2 linked regions of the Undibacterium sp. 5I1 genome follow. The protein of the gene in region 2 interacts with the protein of the main gene of each other region in a pairwise test. Links are inferred from orthologs where the notes say so. Each region holds a gene or a part of one and is shown on either strand. Other genes may lie near its edges. The genes, in order: RGU72_RS00370 and kdsB.

Region 1 (7,880 bases), 2.1 Mb from region 2 along the record:
TCACCACCGTAGTAGGTCGTGCGATCACCCTGATTGAGTTCTGCGCCTGCTGCAAAACGTGCGACCAGATCTGGGTTAGCGATATAAGGGCGACCAAATGCAACGGCGTCAGACAAACCGCTGGCGATCAAAGCTTCTGCTTCATCGGCGGTGTAGCCACCGCAGCAAATCAATGTGCCTTTGAATGCAGCACGTAATTGCTTACGGAATGCTTCCGTCAACACCGGACCGCCTGCCCAGTCAGGTTCTGCAATATGCAAATAAGCGATATCACGCTGGGTGAAGGCTGCAGCCAAATACAATGCCATTTCTTCGGCTTCAGTATCAGCAATACCATGTGCGACGAAGTGTGGCGAGATGCGAACACCTACGCGGTCAGCGCCGATTTCTGCAATCGCTGCATCGACTGCTTCCAACGTCAGGCGTGCGCGATTTTCCAGTGAGCCGCCATAGATGTCGGTACGGACATTGCTGTTGGTCGACATGAATTGCTGTAACAAATAACCATTGGCAGCGTGGACTTCCACCAGATCAAAACCGGCTTGTTTTGCGCGTACTGCCGCAGCACTATATTGCGCAACGATGCCTGGCATTTCTTCCAACAGCAAAGCGCGTGGTGTTTCGGTCGGGACGTTGGCGGGCGTGCCATCTGGTTGCACAACGAAGCACTGACTATTGGCCGCGATGATCGCAGACGGTGCTACCGGTGCTGCGCCGTTTTCTTGCAACAGCGAGTGAGAAATGCGACCGACATGCCAGAGTTGCAGTGCGATTCGGCCACCTTTGTTGTGCACGGCACCAACCACTTGCTTCCAGCCGGCTTGTTGTGCGTCGGTATAAATGCCAGGTGTCCATGCATAACCCTGACCTTGACGGGAGATTTGGCTAGCCTCGGTCACGATCAAACCTGCGGTGGCGCGCTGTGCGTAGTACTCAACATTCAGTGCGCGTGGTAGATCACCAGGTTGCCCTGCACGTGAGCGTGTCAATGGCGCCATCACTACGCGGTTATTTAAATGGATGCTGCCGGTTGCTACAGGGGAGAGTAAATGCTTAAGCATGTGTATCCTTTAAGAGTAAATAAAATAGACCAGTCGTCTAGTCTGGATTAAAAATAAAAGGCAATTAATTGCCTGTCTCGGTTTGATCAGGATTAAAAAACCTGGTCTTTAATATTGCGTCAGTCTTATTGCTAAGGGGTTTGTAGCGGTTGTAGCGGTTGTAGCATTTGCTGCGTTTGTTTATAGGCTAAATCCATTGCCTTGATATCGTGGTTAACCTTGGTCAATAATGACGCGCCAACCCACATGCCATATAAAGATTCGGCTAGTTGTGCGGCATCTAACTGCTTGGACAGACTACCTTCGGCCTGCGCCTGTTCCAACACTTGCGCGATTTGTTCGATGATGCGCGTCATGCCCTTGCTCAAAGCGATACGCATCGGCTCTGACAAATCCGCGACTTCAGCGGCCAGTTTTATCGCCAGGCACATGACCTGACATTGGCTGTTGTCGGCAACTTTGCGCCAATTGCCAAAGTAAGCTAACAGGCGTTCGCGCGAGCTGATTGATTCGTTACAAAACAACAGAGCAGAGCGTGCATGATAATCATCAAAGTAGCGTTCTAACAACGCAACGCCAAAGCCTTCTTTAGATTGGAAGTAATGATAAAAAGAACCTTTAGGCACTTCTGCGCGAGTCAAAATCTCATTCAAGCCGATTGCACTAAAGCCACGCCCCACGATCAGCTCTTGGCCAATGGCGAGTATGCGTTCTCGGGTATCTTGATATTGATCTATTCTGTCCATAACACAAGATATTATTAGACCAGTCGTCTAGTGTCAAGATATTTGATGTTTTAAATCATGTTTAGTCACGGCATGGTGGTCGCAATGAGGTGTATTACTTATTGTTGGTTTAACCCGAAGGACGCATGCTAATTGAGTCTTCGTCGCATTTTATGCGATAATCTAAATTTCCGTGTGGAAATAAAATTACTCTAATGTCTCCCATGTTCAATCATGTTCCGCTGGCTTTCGCTTAACGAAAGCGGGCTAGATCCAACAGAGCACACCGTATGGAAAATAAGCGCTTTGCGTATTATTTTGGTGTCAGGTTTTTTGTTGGAAGCAATTGTTGCCGTTGATAGTTCGCTCAAAGCGATTGCTGTCGGGGCTTATCACGTCTTATGGGTTGTGGGCTTGTTTTACCTTGCCTTGAGTATCGGCCTGTTTTATTCGGCGCGCCATGTTGCCTTAAGTGCGGGTGTGTTAATTGGCACGGTATATGGCGCTGCGTTTGCCATGCTCAGTTTTATTGATCAATTTGAAATCGCCAAACTTGGTGTGATTTTTATCTACACCACACCCATCATCGCAAGATTATTTTTTAATACCCGACTAGCAGTTGGGTTGATGTTGGTGAATAGCTTGCCGTTTTTACTGTTACTGCATAATCAACCGATCTTCCATTTTCCTGGTATTAATATCACGCTGCCAGATAGTCACGGCTATGTTCAGTCTTTGCTGTTCCTATTTTTTAATGTCTGTGTGCCGCTCGCAGTATTTCGCGTCCTACATGCTCTGGATGCATCTGCTGCCCGTCACCGCAAGACCAGTGTCGAGCTTGAGGTTAGCCATGCCCAGTACCACGAGATTTTTCAAAATGCGGGAAGTGCGCTGGTATTGACCGATAGCAACGGCACAATTTTGCAAGCGAATAATCTGGCGAATGCTTTACTGGGATGTGTGACGGAGGTATCCGCAAATGGCTCTACTATTCTTGGGGCTACTGACAGCAAAGACACCAATGACACCAGAGGCAGTCAATTATTTGACTGGTTGTCTTTAGATAATAGTGTTCGCCTCAAAGTAAACACATCTGCGTCTAGCTCAGCTATTAATAATATGGCTAATGAAGAGGTTGCCAATCTACGTATGTCCGCATACCGGACGCGTGACGGTAAATTGGTCTCGATGGAAAATATTTCTCAGACCAAAAACGAAAACTATATCGTCGCGCTGCGTGATGTTTCGCACTTGTACTCGATGCACAATGCCTTGCAACTGAGTCAGGAGCGTGAAAGCTTTTTGACCAATCACGATACCTTAACCAATTTACCTAACCGCGACATGTTGCGCCAGCATTTGCGGCGTATTCTGGCAAATCCTACGCCAGATAAAGTGACTGCATTGGTCTCGTTTCGCCTGAATAGTATCCGTCATGCGAATCAAAAATTAGGCGTACATTTTGGCGATCAATTACTGCGTCGCTTCGCAGAAGAATTATCCACTGTTCTGCCGCAAGATTGTTTTTGTGCGCGCTTACGCAGTATTGTTTTTTCCTTCGTTGTCGAGCAATACAGTACGCCGGGCGATATTATTAAACTGGTCGAGCGTGTGCGACATGCCTTGCCTAAAGAGATTTTGATCGATGGCGAAACTTTGCTGGTTCAGTTTTCAGCAGGTATCGCGCTGGTCAGAACAGACGAGACCGAAGCCGATGATCTGATACGCCGTAGTGAATTGGCGCTAGACACCGCGCGCCGCTCCAGCGAATCGGGCGCGACTTTATTTGATGATGAGGACGAATCAGAAATCCGGCGCAGTATCGAAATCGAAGTCGATATTATCAACGGCCTTAAGCAGCGTGAATTCAGGCTGGTATATCAACCCAAGATCACACAAGACGGCAGTCTGGCTGGGGTAGAGGCGCTGATACGCTGGCAGTCCTCCAGCTTGGGTAATGTGTCCCCGGTTGAATTTATTCCGATTGCAGAGCGCGCTGGTTTAATCCGCGAGATCAGCAATTTCGTACTCGATAGCGCCTGCTCACAAATCCGGCAATGGCTGGATGAATTTGGCGACAGTCCGGTAGTGGCGGTAAATCTGTCCGCCTCTGATGTGGCGCGTAGCGACTTACTGGAACTGATAGAGCGTACTTGTGCCCAGTATGCGGTGACAGCCCAATATCTGGAATTTGAAATCACAGAAACCGGTCTAATCGCGAACGAATCTCTGGCAGTAGAGCATTTAAATGCGCTGAAAGAAAAAGGCTTTGGCATTGCGATAGATGATTTTGGTACTGGCTATTCTTCCTTATCAAAACTAAGCCACTTCCCCGCCCGCAGCGTCAAAATTGATCGTTCGTTTGTTGCGCAGATTGGCAATAATCAAAAAAGTGAAATGATCATCAAAGCGATTGTCTCGCTAGCCAGCATCTTGTCTTGTACGACAGTAGCAGAGGGTGTAGAAAACCTAGAGCAAGAGCAATTCCTGAAAGATATCGGCTGTGATTATTTCCAGGGATATTTGTATTATCGTCCTTTGGAAGTCGCCGATATGCACTCCTTGCTCGCACAGCAATTCGACATGACCTGCCAAATTTTAGCCGCTTGTTGATCGTTGATTTGCGCTGTTCGCTACGAACTTAGCTGACTTCTTCATTACTTTTTTCGTTCGTCACAGCGGTTACTTTCTCCTCCTGATTGCCACGTTCCCTCTGCGCAACTGATTCAACACATCATTTAGACCAATGGCTAAATAAGTCCTTGACTTCATTTAGATGATTAGCTAATCTTCAAAACATGAATCAGATATTTAAAGCCCTCTCCGATCCGACTCGCCGTCAGGTACTGGCGCTACTGCGCAATGGTCCACAAACGGCAGGCGAGTTAGCGGACTATTTTGACGTGTCCAAACCCACCATGTCAGCCCATTTTTCTATCCTGCGTGAAGCTGATTTAATCGCTTCCTCAAAACAAGGCAAGACCATCGTGTATTGCTTGCAACTCTCGGTACTGGAGGACGCCTTGCTTGGGTTTGCCCAACTGCTGGGCAGTCAGCTTAAGGCGGACTCATCACCAATGTCACCGCCATTAACATCAGCAGCAGTGCCAGATGCTCAACCACCATCCTCACAAACTGAAGGAAAATGATGAAAACTATCTCCGAGCAACCGCTCCGCACATTCGCCATCCTCATCAGCACATGGGTAGTTTTTGCCAGCAGCTATCTGTGCTACCTCCATCTTGCCCGTCCTTGGCCTTATGTCCTCGCGCTCGCTATCATCGGTATCGCGTGGATCGCTCGTCAGTTGTTACCAACAGGTGCAGCAGTTGGCTCGGCAGGCCAAGTCAATCGCCGTAAAATTACGCAAGCCATAGTGCTAGCTGGCTCAATGCTGGGACTCGCTTTGCTTATACCGTTGGGATGGACGGATGGATTAGTCAGTCAGTTTGCCGAGCGGAGCAATAGCGTGATGATGGGAGTCATCGTTGTCGTCTTTGCCAACAGCATCCCCAAACAAGTAAGCACAGCACGTGGTCTCGCAATGCGCCGGATTGCAGGCTGGGCTTTGGTAGTTGGTGGCTTGGGATATGCGCTGTCCTGGTTATTCTTGCCGCTAGCCTACGCAAATATCGCAGCACCACTCATACTATTTTTAGGGCTGATGTATGCGCTAGTACGCATCCTCGGAGATCGTGTACTACGTAGTGCTGGCGGATGTTGATTTTCTCGTTAAATTAATATACTCCCCTCTATTTTTTTAAAATATGCCTTAGTGTCCAGTATTTAATTGGACTACTTATATATACAGAGTGAGAGTATATTGATTTTGCAATAGTGTTCTGCTTGTATATCAATCTTATTGTTCACCATGTTCGCCCGGCATTTTGATGAACCACCACAGTAATGATTGTCCGAATTGCCGCCCAAACTACTGAATCGCTGAATCAGTGACTGCTCCAATCTTCACCCAAATTTCCACCCGGATTTTTCAGATTAAATCCTCCTGACTCCGCGATAGCATTCACTCTCTCTTCATCAATCCTGAAGAAAAATTCAGGACTTCTTAAGTATTTCTTCAGACACACATCGTTAAAATGCAACACCTGAGTCCTGACGTCATTCTCAGGTCAAATACCGCAAATAAACTCTAGGCCAAATTCAAGGCTCAATTCAAAACTTTATGGTTCTGAATTGATTGTGGCTGGTTAACAACTTTGCATACTCTGCTTGCTCATCTGAGAAGTAGTCCCAAGACCGATCATCGTCTGGATTTCTTTCCGGTAAAAATATACCCAGACTAGCCCCCACTGGTCGTTACGACCAAAAATCTGCAGCACTGACATTGTCGTGTGAATAAACAATGAGGCAAACCTCAATGAAAATGATAAATCCTATTTCCACGATCACAAAAAATCGTCAACGTCTTACGGTGCTTGTTGCGATGCTTGGTAGCTTTGCGCTAGTGGTTTTGATCGCTGACAAATTGTCCGCCTCTGCTGGTGCAACAACTGCCAAAACATCAGATGAGGAACAAATGATGATCCGGCAGGGCGATAAAATTAGCGTCCCCGCTAAATCACCTTTGCGATCCCGGCTGGCTGTTTTGCCAGTGGCAACGTCGGTGCCATCGCACATCATTACCGTACCTGCGACGGTGGAGGCTGACCCTTCGTTGACAGTCAATATTTTGCCGCCGTTGACCGGGCGTTTGGTCGAGTTAAAAGTAAAGCTGGGGGATGTCGTTAAACAAGGGCAAGTGCTGGCGCTCATCAGCTCGCCGGATTTGGCGCAAGCCTATGCAGATGCCGATAAAGCGCAGGACGGCCTGGAGTTATCGCATAAAGCGCTGGAGCGCGCGCGTGGCGTGAATGCTGCGGGTGGTAATGCCGCCAAAGATTTTGAGCAAGCGACTAGCAATTATGTACAAGCCCAAGCAGAAGCGCGACGTGCTGAAACCCGTCTGAGGGTGTTGAATGGCTCCACAAACACGCTCCAAAGCAATACCAGCAATACCAGCAATACCAGCAATACTGGTAATGCCATCAACACCCACACCAAAGCCAGTTCCAGATTACTCAGCATCACTGCACCTATCTCAGGCGTGGTCACTACGCTTACTGTGGGCAGCGGCGCCTATCTGAACGACGCTACAGCGAGCCTGATGACCGTCGCTAATCTCAACCAGATTTGGGTCACGGCCAATGTGCCAGAACAATTGGTCTCTTCCGTCGCTAAAGGGCAGTCGGTAGATATTAACTTACCTGCTTACCCTAACCAGACGTTTCATGGCACGGTCGCCTTTGTCAGTGCCGTGCTGGAGCCAGACACCAGACGCAATAAAGTGCGCATCAGCTTTGCCAATCAGGATGGCAAGCTCAAGCCGAATATGTTTGCAACGGCTAGTATTTTGCTTACGCAAACTACGCAAACTACGCAAACTACGCAAACTACGCAAACTACGCAAACTACGCAAACTACCAAAGCCGGATCAACACCTCAAGCGCAGGCGTCACAGCCGGCCTCTATTACACCTATTACGATCCCAACTTCGGCTTTGTTAATGAACAATGACGACATCACCGTATTTGTTGAAGTTGCTCCGTGGACGTTTGTACGCCGCAGCGTGGAATTGGGTCATGAGGATAACGACAAGGTGACCATCTTGTCCGGTCTGACTGCAACAGATCGTGTGGTCGTACGCGGTGGAGTGCTGCTCAATGATTAACCAGCTCATCGCTTTATGTTTCCGGCGGCGTCATCTGGCATGGGTGCTGGCGATTGTGATTTCGATGTATGGTTACGTGTCATGGCAAAAAATGGCAGTCGAAGCCTATCCCGATTTAAGTGATGTCACAGTACAGGTTTCTACCCAAGTGCCGGGTCTGGCTGCGGAAGAAATAGAGCAACAAATCACCACGCCACTAGAGCGCGCGCTGAGTAATACGCCAGGCTTAGTCACGATGCGTTCCAGCAGCACGTTTGCATTGTCTTTGATCACTCTTGTGTTTCAGGATGGCGCAGATGATTATTTCGTACGCCAACGTGTGTTGGAGCGTATTGCATCAGTCTCGTTACCCGCTGGTGTGCAGCC
Region 2 (7,813 bases):
CACCGCCGGTGATGATGAATACGCTATTTTGAATTTGCATTTGTTGTCTCTCTTTTTGGGATGTGGGTCGTTTTACTGACGTTGATTGAGGTTGGAATTTAGGCCCAGATTGACGCTTACATTAACGCTTACATTAACGCGTAAATTGACGTTTACGTAAACGTCATTACGGCAACATTGTACTCAATTTTATTCCAGCAAAACAGAGCTAGCTTAGACAAAAGTCTGATTAAAATACAAGCCGGTAGCCAGAAATCTACCATTTGACAATAAGTTAAAAATGAAGGAATTCAATATACTCCCCCACTTTTTAACGAAAATTTCCTTAAAGACCAATGATTATATGGACGCCTAAATATACTTACCATGAGTATATCTATTACAACTTAATCAGGTCGTTAAAATAAACCGCAGATAAAGTGATCATTGCAATCAATGTATATCGAATTTATCTGCGTTTCTTCAGGTCTTAGAGTTTGCTTTTGGTGCCAGCGTCTGCTGCGACCAGCTTAGTCGCTATCTTGGCTGGTATCACCACAGACTGGCTGACAGCTACATTTGCTGCGTGAGATGCATTTGGCGTACCGGCAGCATGCGGTACAAAAGGTGCCGAACTTGGCAACAAAGGTACCAACAGCAGCGCCACGATATTAATAATTTTGATCAGAGGATTGATCGCGGGACCCGCTGTATCTTTGTAAGGATCACCGACCGTATCGCCCGTGACCGCTGCTTTATGCGCCTCCGAACCTTTGCCGCCATGATGTCCGTCTTCAATATATTTTTTAGCGTTGTCCCAGGCGCCGCCACCGGTAGTCATGGAAATCGCGACAAACAGTCCTGTCACGATCGTGCCCATCAGCAAACCACCCAAGGCCGCTGGCCCGAGTAGCAAGCCCACCAGCACGGGGACGATGACTGGCAACAGCGACGGCACGATCATCTCTTTGATGGCGGAGGTCGTCAGCATATCCACAGCCTTGTCATATTCTGGCTTGCCAGTGCCATCCATGATGCCTTTGATCTCTTTAAACTGGCGGCGCACTTCTACCACCACAGCACCCGCTGCACGCCCTACTGCTTCCATCGCCATGGCACCAAACAAGTAAGGGATCAGGCCACCGATAAACAGGCCGACGATCACTTGCGGGTTCGATAAATCAAACGAGGTACTTTTACCGACCGAATCCAACGCATGCGTGTAATCAGCAAACAAGACCAGCGCTGCCAGACCAGCAGAACCGATTGCATAGCCTTTGGTGACTGCCTTAGTGGTATTGCCGACTGCATCTAATGGATCGGTAATTGCCCGCACTGATGCTGGCATCTCTGACATTTCGGCAATGCCGCCTGCGTTATCGGTGATTGGGCCATAAGCATCCAGCGCTACGATAATGCCCGCCATCGACAGCATCGAAGTCGCGGCAATCGCAATCCCATACAAGCCCGCCAGCCAATAGGAGGCCAAAATCGCGGCGCAGACTGCCAGCACTGGGTAGGCAGTGGATTTCATTGAGACGCCAAGACCAGCGATGATATTGGTACCATGCCCGGTGGTCGATGCCTGGGCGATATGTTTGACCGGGGCAAAATCAGTACCGGTGTAATACTCGGTGATGTAGACCATTAAACCAGTCAGCACAATCCCGATCACGGTAGAGCCCATCATCGGCACACGCATATCTGCAGGCATGATCTGCCACGTTACAAGAGCAAACCCGATCAGTGATAAACCCGCCGCCCACCACAAGCCCGTGTATAAAGCGGACATGATTTTTTTGCCGGGCTTGGCTTTGACCATAGAGCAGCCAACGATCGACGCCAGAATTGAGACGGCACCCAACATCAGCGGATAAACAATGGCCTCGCTTGTCGCATTGGGAACAATCAAGGCACCCAATAACATCGTGGCGATTAAGGTCACGACATAGGTTTCAAACAAATCGGCTGCCATGCCTGCGCAGTCGCCCACGTTGTCACCCACGTTGTCGGCAATCACGGCGGGATTACGAGGATCGTCTTCCGGTATGCCCGCCTCCACCTTACCAACCAGATCAGCACCGACGTCGGCACCTTTGGTAAAAATGCCGCCGCCAAGACGGGCAAAAATAGAGATCAGCGAAGCGCCAAATGCTAAACCGATGAGCGGTTTAAGTACATCATGCTGAGACAACACAAGCTCAGGGTGGCCTGCGGCGGAAACCACCAGCAACCAGTAAAACAAAGTGACACCCAGCAAGCCCAGACCGACCACCAGCATGCCGGTAATTGCGCCGCCTCTGAACGCGACATCCAAAGCCTCATTAATGCCTTTAGTTGCTGCTTGCGCCGTGCGGACATTGGCACGTACCGAGACATTCATCCCGATAAAACCACATGCGCCAGATAACACAGCACCCACTAAAAACCCTGATGCGGTCATTAGACCCAAACCGGGTGCAACCGCAATGGCAATAAACAATACAGCGCCAACCATCGCAATGGTTCGGTATTGCCGGGCCAGATATGCTGCTGCACCTTGCTGTATTGCAGCAGCAATTTCTTGCATGCGAGGGTTGCCCGCATCTTGTTTCAAAATCCAGCTACGCGAGACCAGACCATAGGCCACGGCGACGATACCGCATGCAATGACGTACCATAAGTTTGTAGACATATTGACTCCTCCAATTGTTATGGGCTTCTTTTGCATGGGCAGCGTCAACTACCAAGTGCAAAATTGCCCTATGTAATTATCGTAAGTTCGGTAAGTATCAAAAATAGAGAATAGAACTGAAACTAAGACAGAGCAAAAACATGGAGCAAAACAGATCACAAAAAATCGTGATGAGATAAAACGGTGAAAAAGTAAAACAACGACAAATCTCACTTCTTGATAATGCTTGATACGTCATACGTGGCGCGTAATGCTGCGTAATGTGATCGGTGTCGGCATCAAAAAGTGATGGCTACAAGGTGCTGCAAAACTCAATCATTAGAGCTGAACCTTTAGAGCTGAATCCTTAGAACTGAATCCATACAACTTAGTCGTTACAACTTATCCGTGGCCCGTTTTTAGAGGAAGATTTGTCTGGGGGCGGTTGACAAGAAAAAAGCGGACAATCTTGTCCGCTTTTATTTATTCTGAGAGTGCGACAAAGGCACTGTCTCTGATGGTTTCTACTGGTCCAATGCCAACTATTTTGCGATACTTTGGCGCACCTGGCTGACCTGATTTTGCCCAGTCGCCGTAATAGCTGACAAGTACTTCAGTTTGTTCGTGATACACACTCAAACGTTTTTTGACAGTTTCTTCTTTGTCGTCATCACGCTGGATCAGTTCTTCACCAGTGACATCGTCACGGCCTTCTACTTTTGGCGCGTTGTATTTGACATGGTAAACACGGCCAGAACCCGGGTGCACACGGCGACCGCTCATACGATCAATAATGGCATCGTCCGGTACTGCGATCTCTAAAACGTAATCAATGACAACGCCAGCGTCTTTCATTGCGTCCGCTTGCGGCGTAGTGCGTGGAAAACCATCAAATAAATAGCCGTTAGCGCAATCAGATTCTTTCAGGCGATCTTTTACCAGACCGATGATGATGTCGTCCGATACCAAGCCACCCGCATCCATCACCGCTTTGGCAGCCAAGCCCAAAGGTGTGCCGGCCTTGACCGCAGCACGTAGCATATCGCCGGTCGAAATTTGGGGAATATTGAATTTTTCCTTGATGTAATTGGCCTGCGTACCTTTACCGGCACCAGGCGCTCCTAACAAAATAAGACGCATGTTATTTCCTAAAGACGAGTTTGAATTTTTTGTATCCTGTTACATCCCAACCCGAGGTCGTGATGCCGTATTTTTTTGTACTGAAGAGATATTTGCCGTGCCTGTTATTTTTTAAGACTGAACCAAATCCCTTGCAGCAATGTTGCTGAATCGGTTTTGATTCAATTCTATTTTTATTCAAATGCAGCACTACTAATATCACAGTATCTTTTCACGAAACTTACCACAATTTTTTATATTATTGATGCTTTGCCATGAAATCAGCTGCGCAGCGAAGTATTTTCATGCAATTCGCACATTTCGCTGGCCAATTCTATCGATTCTGAAAACACGATCAATTCTGTTATTGAACGCGAAACAGATCGATTTTTCGGCATCTCAATAGAATTGTCTTGCACGAATCAAATCCTCTGGCGTGTCCACACCGGGAGCAGGACTGGTGTCTGTGACATGAACTGCAATCGCATGACCGTTCCATAAGACCCGCAGTTGTTCTAAGGCCTCAATTTGTTCAAGCGGAGAAACTTCCAGATTGGGATAGGCCAATAGAAAATCATTGCGGTATGCATACAAGCCAATGTGTCGCAAAGGTGCGTAACCGGTCGGCAACACATCACGATTCAAAGCAAAAGCATCACGATGCCAAGGGATAGTTGCACGCGAAAACATCAGCGCTCGACCAAACTTATCCAGCACAACTTTCACGACATTGGGATTAAACACGTCCTCCACGTCATGCAAAGGATGCGCGGCGGTTGCCATGGGGACTTGCGTAGTAACAAGCGCGGCAGTCGCCGCAATCAAAGCCGGGTCGATCAAAGGCTCATCGCCTTGCACGTTGACTACGACTGCATCCGCCGCCAAGCCCAACAATGCTGATACTTCAGCAATCCTGTCAGTGCCGGAGGGATGGTCGCTGCGGGTCATACAGGCTGGTATGCCATGCTCACGGCAAGCCGCCAGAATGTCAGCATGATCGGTCGCTACGATAATTTGCGACGCGCCGGATAGCATGGCACGCTCAGCGGTACGTACCACCATCGGCTTGCCGCCCAGATCTGCCAGAGGTTTATTAGGTAAGCGGCTGGACGCTAAACGCGCTGGAATAATGACACTAAAACTCATCTTACAAGCCCGTTCAGACAGGTGGAAAAGCAGGCAACTGACGTGCCTGATCTACCCACATGATAGGAATATCGTCACGAATAGGGAAAGCCAGTTTGTCTGCATTACAGATCAATTCTTTTGCTGGCTTGTCGTACACCAGCGGGCCTTTGCACAAAGGGCAGACCAAGACATCAAGCAAGCGTGCGTCCATGTTGTTTCTCCGAAATCAGTTGAATTATATTTGCGACAAAAGCAGCATCGAGTTGCGCATCGACTGGCACTACCCAGAGTCGGGCATCTTGTTGCAATGCAGGGATTTGCCGACATTTTACTGCATCCTTTTCTGTCATCAGGATGATGTCGGCATCTATCTTCGCAAAACTTGTCGTAGTGAACGGGTGGTGATCAGGCAAAGCCAGCGTCGCGCATTCCACGCCAGCGGTTTGCAGCATGCTAAAAAAACGCTGTGGATTGCCAATACCTGCAGCGGCGGTGATTTTCAGCTTGCTGGCGCTGAGGGCAAGCAAGCTTTGTTGATGCTCGATGTTTCCAAGCTGATAAATTTGTTCTGGCACTAAGCGCATGCGGACAAAGGATTGGCCGATGCCGGACGGTGTGAATTCTGGCGGTGCATTTAATACCGTCACATCACGACGTCTGTGCACCGGCTCTCGCAGAGGTCCAGCAGGCAACATCCAGCCATTACCAGCACCACGTTGATCAAACAACACAATTTCAACATCTCTGGCGAGGGCGTAATGCTGTAAGCCATCGTCAGAAATGATTACATCTGTTGCCGGATGCAATGCCAGCAGCGTCTGCGCAGCCAACACACGCTGCCGTCCGACTACCACTGGGGATTGCGTACGCAGGTGGATCAGCAAAGGCTCATCACCAACAATGTGCGCTAAGGAATCTGCCTTCACCTCGGTAATGCTGTCCGCTTGTGCGCCATAACCTCTGGAAATCACGCCCGGCGTCCAACCAGCCGCTTTTAATTGTTGCACTAAAAAAATGACCAGTGGCGTTTTACCGGTACCACCGACAAAAATATTACCAACCACGACGACCGGCACTGCTAGACGTGTTTGCGGTTTGTAGCCCATCATGATCAGACCAAAACGAAAACTCACCAGCATCTGGAACAATTTAGCCATCGGCCATAGCAAACAGGCGAGTAAACCACGCCGCTGCCAGGCGCGCATCAAAACGGCTTCGAGCATTGAACGCAAGGAAAGTACTCCAGAGAAATAAGCAATCAGGTTAAAGCAAGAATGTATAGAAACATACTCCTTACCAGTACCAGCATCACGAAGGGGATTGTCCAAGTACCGTTTGGACAAATGAGCATCTAACTAAGATACTCCACCATTTCTCATATCAATACACAGCTAGCAATAATATATTGAGCCTGATGACGCTGATTGACTACTTCGTGATTATTTGGACTTAGCAGACGCCTGTGCGGCAAAGGTCACTTTCGCCAAACCAGCGATCCTCGCAGCCTCTAATACGTCCACCACTGATTGATGGGTAGTAGCCCGGTCAGCATTAATGATGATTACTGGATCAACTTTGGTACCCGTTTTACCTGCATCCATCGCCGTGACTACTTGTTTTAAATCTTCTGCCAATGTCGCCGTATCTAAAAACGACACTGGCTGATTATTGATTTTGTAGCGACCTTGGGCATCAATCCCGATATCGATCTGATTCGGCTTGTCTTGCGCTTTTTCTGCATCTGCCGTCGGCAAGGTGATTTGCAATTCTGTAAAACGGCTATATGTCGTCGTGACCATCAAAAAAATCAAAATTACCAGCAACACGTCGATGAAAGGGATCAAATTGATTTCGGGGTCTTCTCGCCCCTGACCTTTGCGGAAATTCATTATTTTCTCGCGCTGTGTACGGTATCAACAAATTTCACCGCCTGCTGCTCCATATCGACCACCAAGCTATCGACCAGTGCGCGGAAATGACGATAAAAAATCAAGGCGGGCATCGCAATCATCAGGCCAAAACCGGTGTTGTACAAAGCCACAGAAATACCATGAGCTAATTGCGCTGGATTGGCGCCGGAGGCATTTTGCGAGCCAAAAATCTCGATCATACCGACCACCGTGCCGAACAAGCCCATTAACGGCGCCAACGATGCGATCGTGCCCAGCGTCGTCAAAAAGCGTTCTAATTCATGCGCTACGCCACGACCAGCTTCTTCAATGGACTCTTTCATGACTTCACGGGGCGCGTTGACATTACGCAAACCAGCCGCCAGCACTTTTCCCAATGGAGAGTTATTGGACAATTGATCAATCACCTCCTGCTTGATTTTGCCAGCGTGATACACGCGGATCACTTCATCCAGCAAGGTGCGCGGCAAAATACGCTGACGGCGCAGGGACAAAGTACGTTCGATAATTAATGCCAGCGCGATAATCGACGCGACTAACAAAAGGTAAATAGGCCAGCCAGCCGCTTGAATAATGGCAAACAAAAGTGACTCCTTAGTCCTGGATTTGTAATGTGTGGAGGGAAAGCATCTAACCCCGCAATGTAGCGCGTTGTCTGCTTGCGAGCAAGTATCGTTGGCGAAAATCTTAAATTATCTTTTAGACAATCCGATAGTGTCGTCCGGTCGTGAAGTTAAGATAGTTTTGCACAAATTCTGTGTGCAAGATTGTGGATAACTCTGGGGTAGCTTGTTAAGCTTTTGATTTTAATCAGTTTTATCTTGCTGCTACAGAATTAAGCAGCGGCTTATCCGCAATTTTGATGGCGTAAGCAATCTCAAAACGAGATAAGTTCTGCACAGTTAATGTGGATAACATTGTGAACAAGGCAAGCAGATAACCCTAAGTGGCTGATTTATAAGCTAATTAACTTGCTGCTTAATTAACGGGCAAATTGATGTTTTTGTGGGTAAACCACTTACTT

What was found.
Region 1: the proteins of kdsB (region 2) and RGU72_RS00370 interact in binary tests that used the Escherichia coli proteins (3 or more experiments, as listed by UniProt). The link is inferred for Undibacterium sp. 5I1 from one-to-one orthologs.

The regions. Positions count from the first base shown.
Region 1 is NZ_JAVIWI010000001.1:85,986-93,865, forward strand. The notes cover bases 1-2,964. They hold RGU72_RS00370 (TetR/AcrR family transcriptional regulator), read right to left. Parts: upstream 1,808-2,964; coding sequence 1,193-1,807; downstream 1-1,192. Other genes in these bases: RGU72_RS00365 (alkene reductase), read right to left, coding at 1-1,061; RGU72_RS00375 (bifunctional diguanylate cyclase/phosphodiesterase), read left to right, coding at 2,021-2,964. Also shown: more of RGU72_RS00375, read left to right, coding at 2,965-4,399; RGU72_RS00380 (autorepressor SdpR family transcription factor), read left to right, coding at 4,585-4,935; RGU72_RS00385 (hypothetical protein), read left to right, coding at 4,935-5,510; RGU72_RS00390 (efflux RND transporter periplasmic adaptor subunit), read left to right, coding at 6,165-7,514; RGU72_RS00395 (CusA/CzcA family heavy metal efflux RND transporter), read left to right, coding at 7,507-7,880. UniProt on the Escherichia coli protein: Involved in response to both electrophiles and reactive chlorine species (RCS). Represses the transcription of the nemRA-gloA operon by binding to the NemR box.
Region 2 is NZ_JAVIWI010000001.1:2,193,037-2,200,849, forward strand. What follows is about bases 3,025-5,921. They hold kdsB (3-deoxy-manno-octulosonate cytidylyltransferase), read right to left. Parts: upstream 4,898-5,921; coding sequence 4,151-4,897; downstream 3,025-4,150. Other genes in these bases: adk (adenylate kinase), read right to left, coding at 3,116-3,772; RGU72_RS09715 (Trm112 family protein), read right to left, coding at 4,911-5,090; lpxK (tetraacyldisaccharide 4'-kinase), read right to left, coding at 5,071-5,921. Outside these bases: RGU72_RS09695 (3-hydroxyacyl-CoA dehydrogenase), read right to left, coding at 1-40; RGU72_RS09700 (sodium-translocating pyrophosphatase), read right to left, coding at 470-2,653; more of lpxK, read right to left, coding at 5,922-6,102; RGU72_RS09725 (biopolymer transporter ExbD), read right to left, coding at 6,319-6,768; RGU72_RS09730 (MotA/TolQ/ExbB proton channel family protein), read right to left, coding at 6,768-7,373. UniProt on the Escherichia coli protein: Activates KDO (a required 8-carbon sugar) for incorporation into bacterial lipopolysaccharide in Gram-negative bacteria.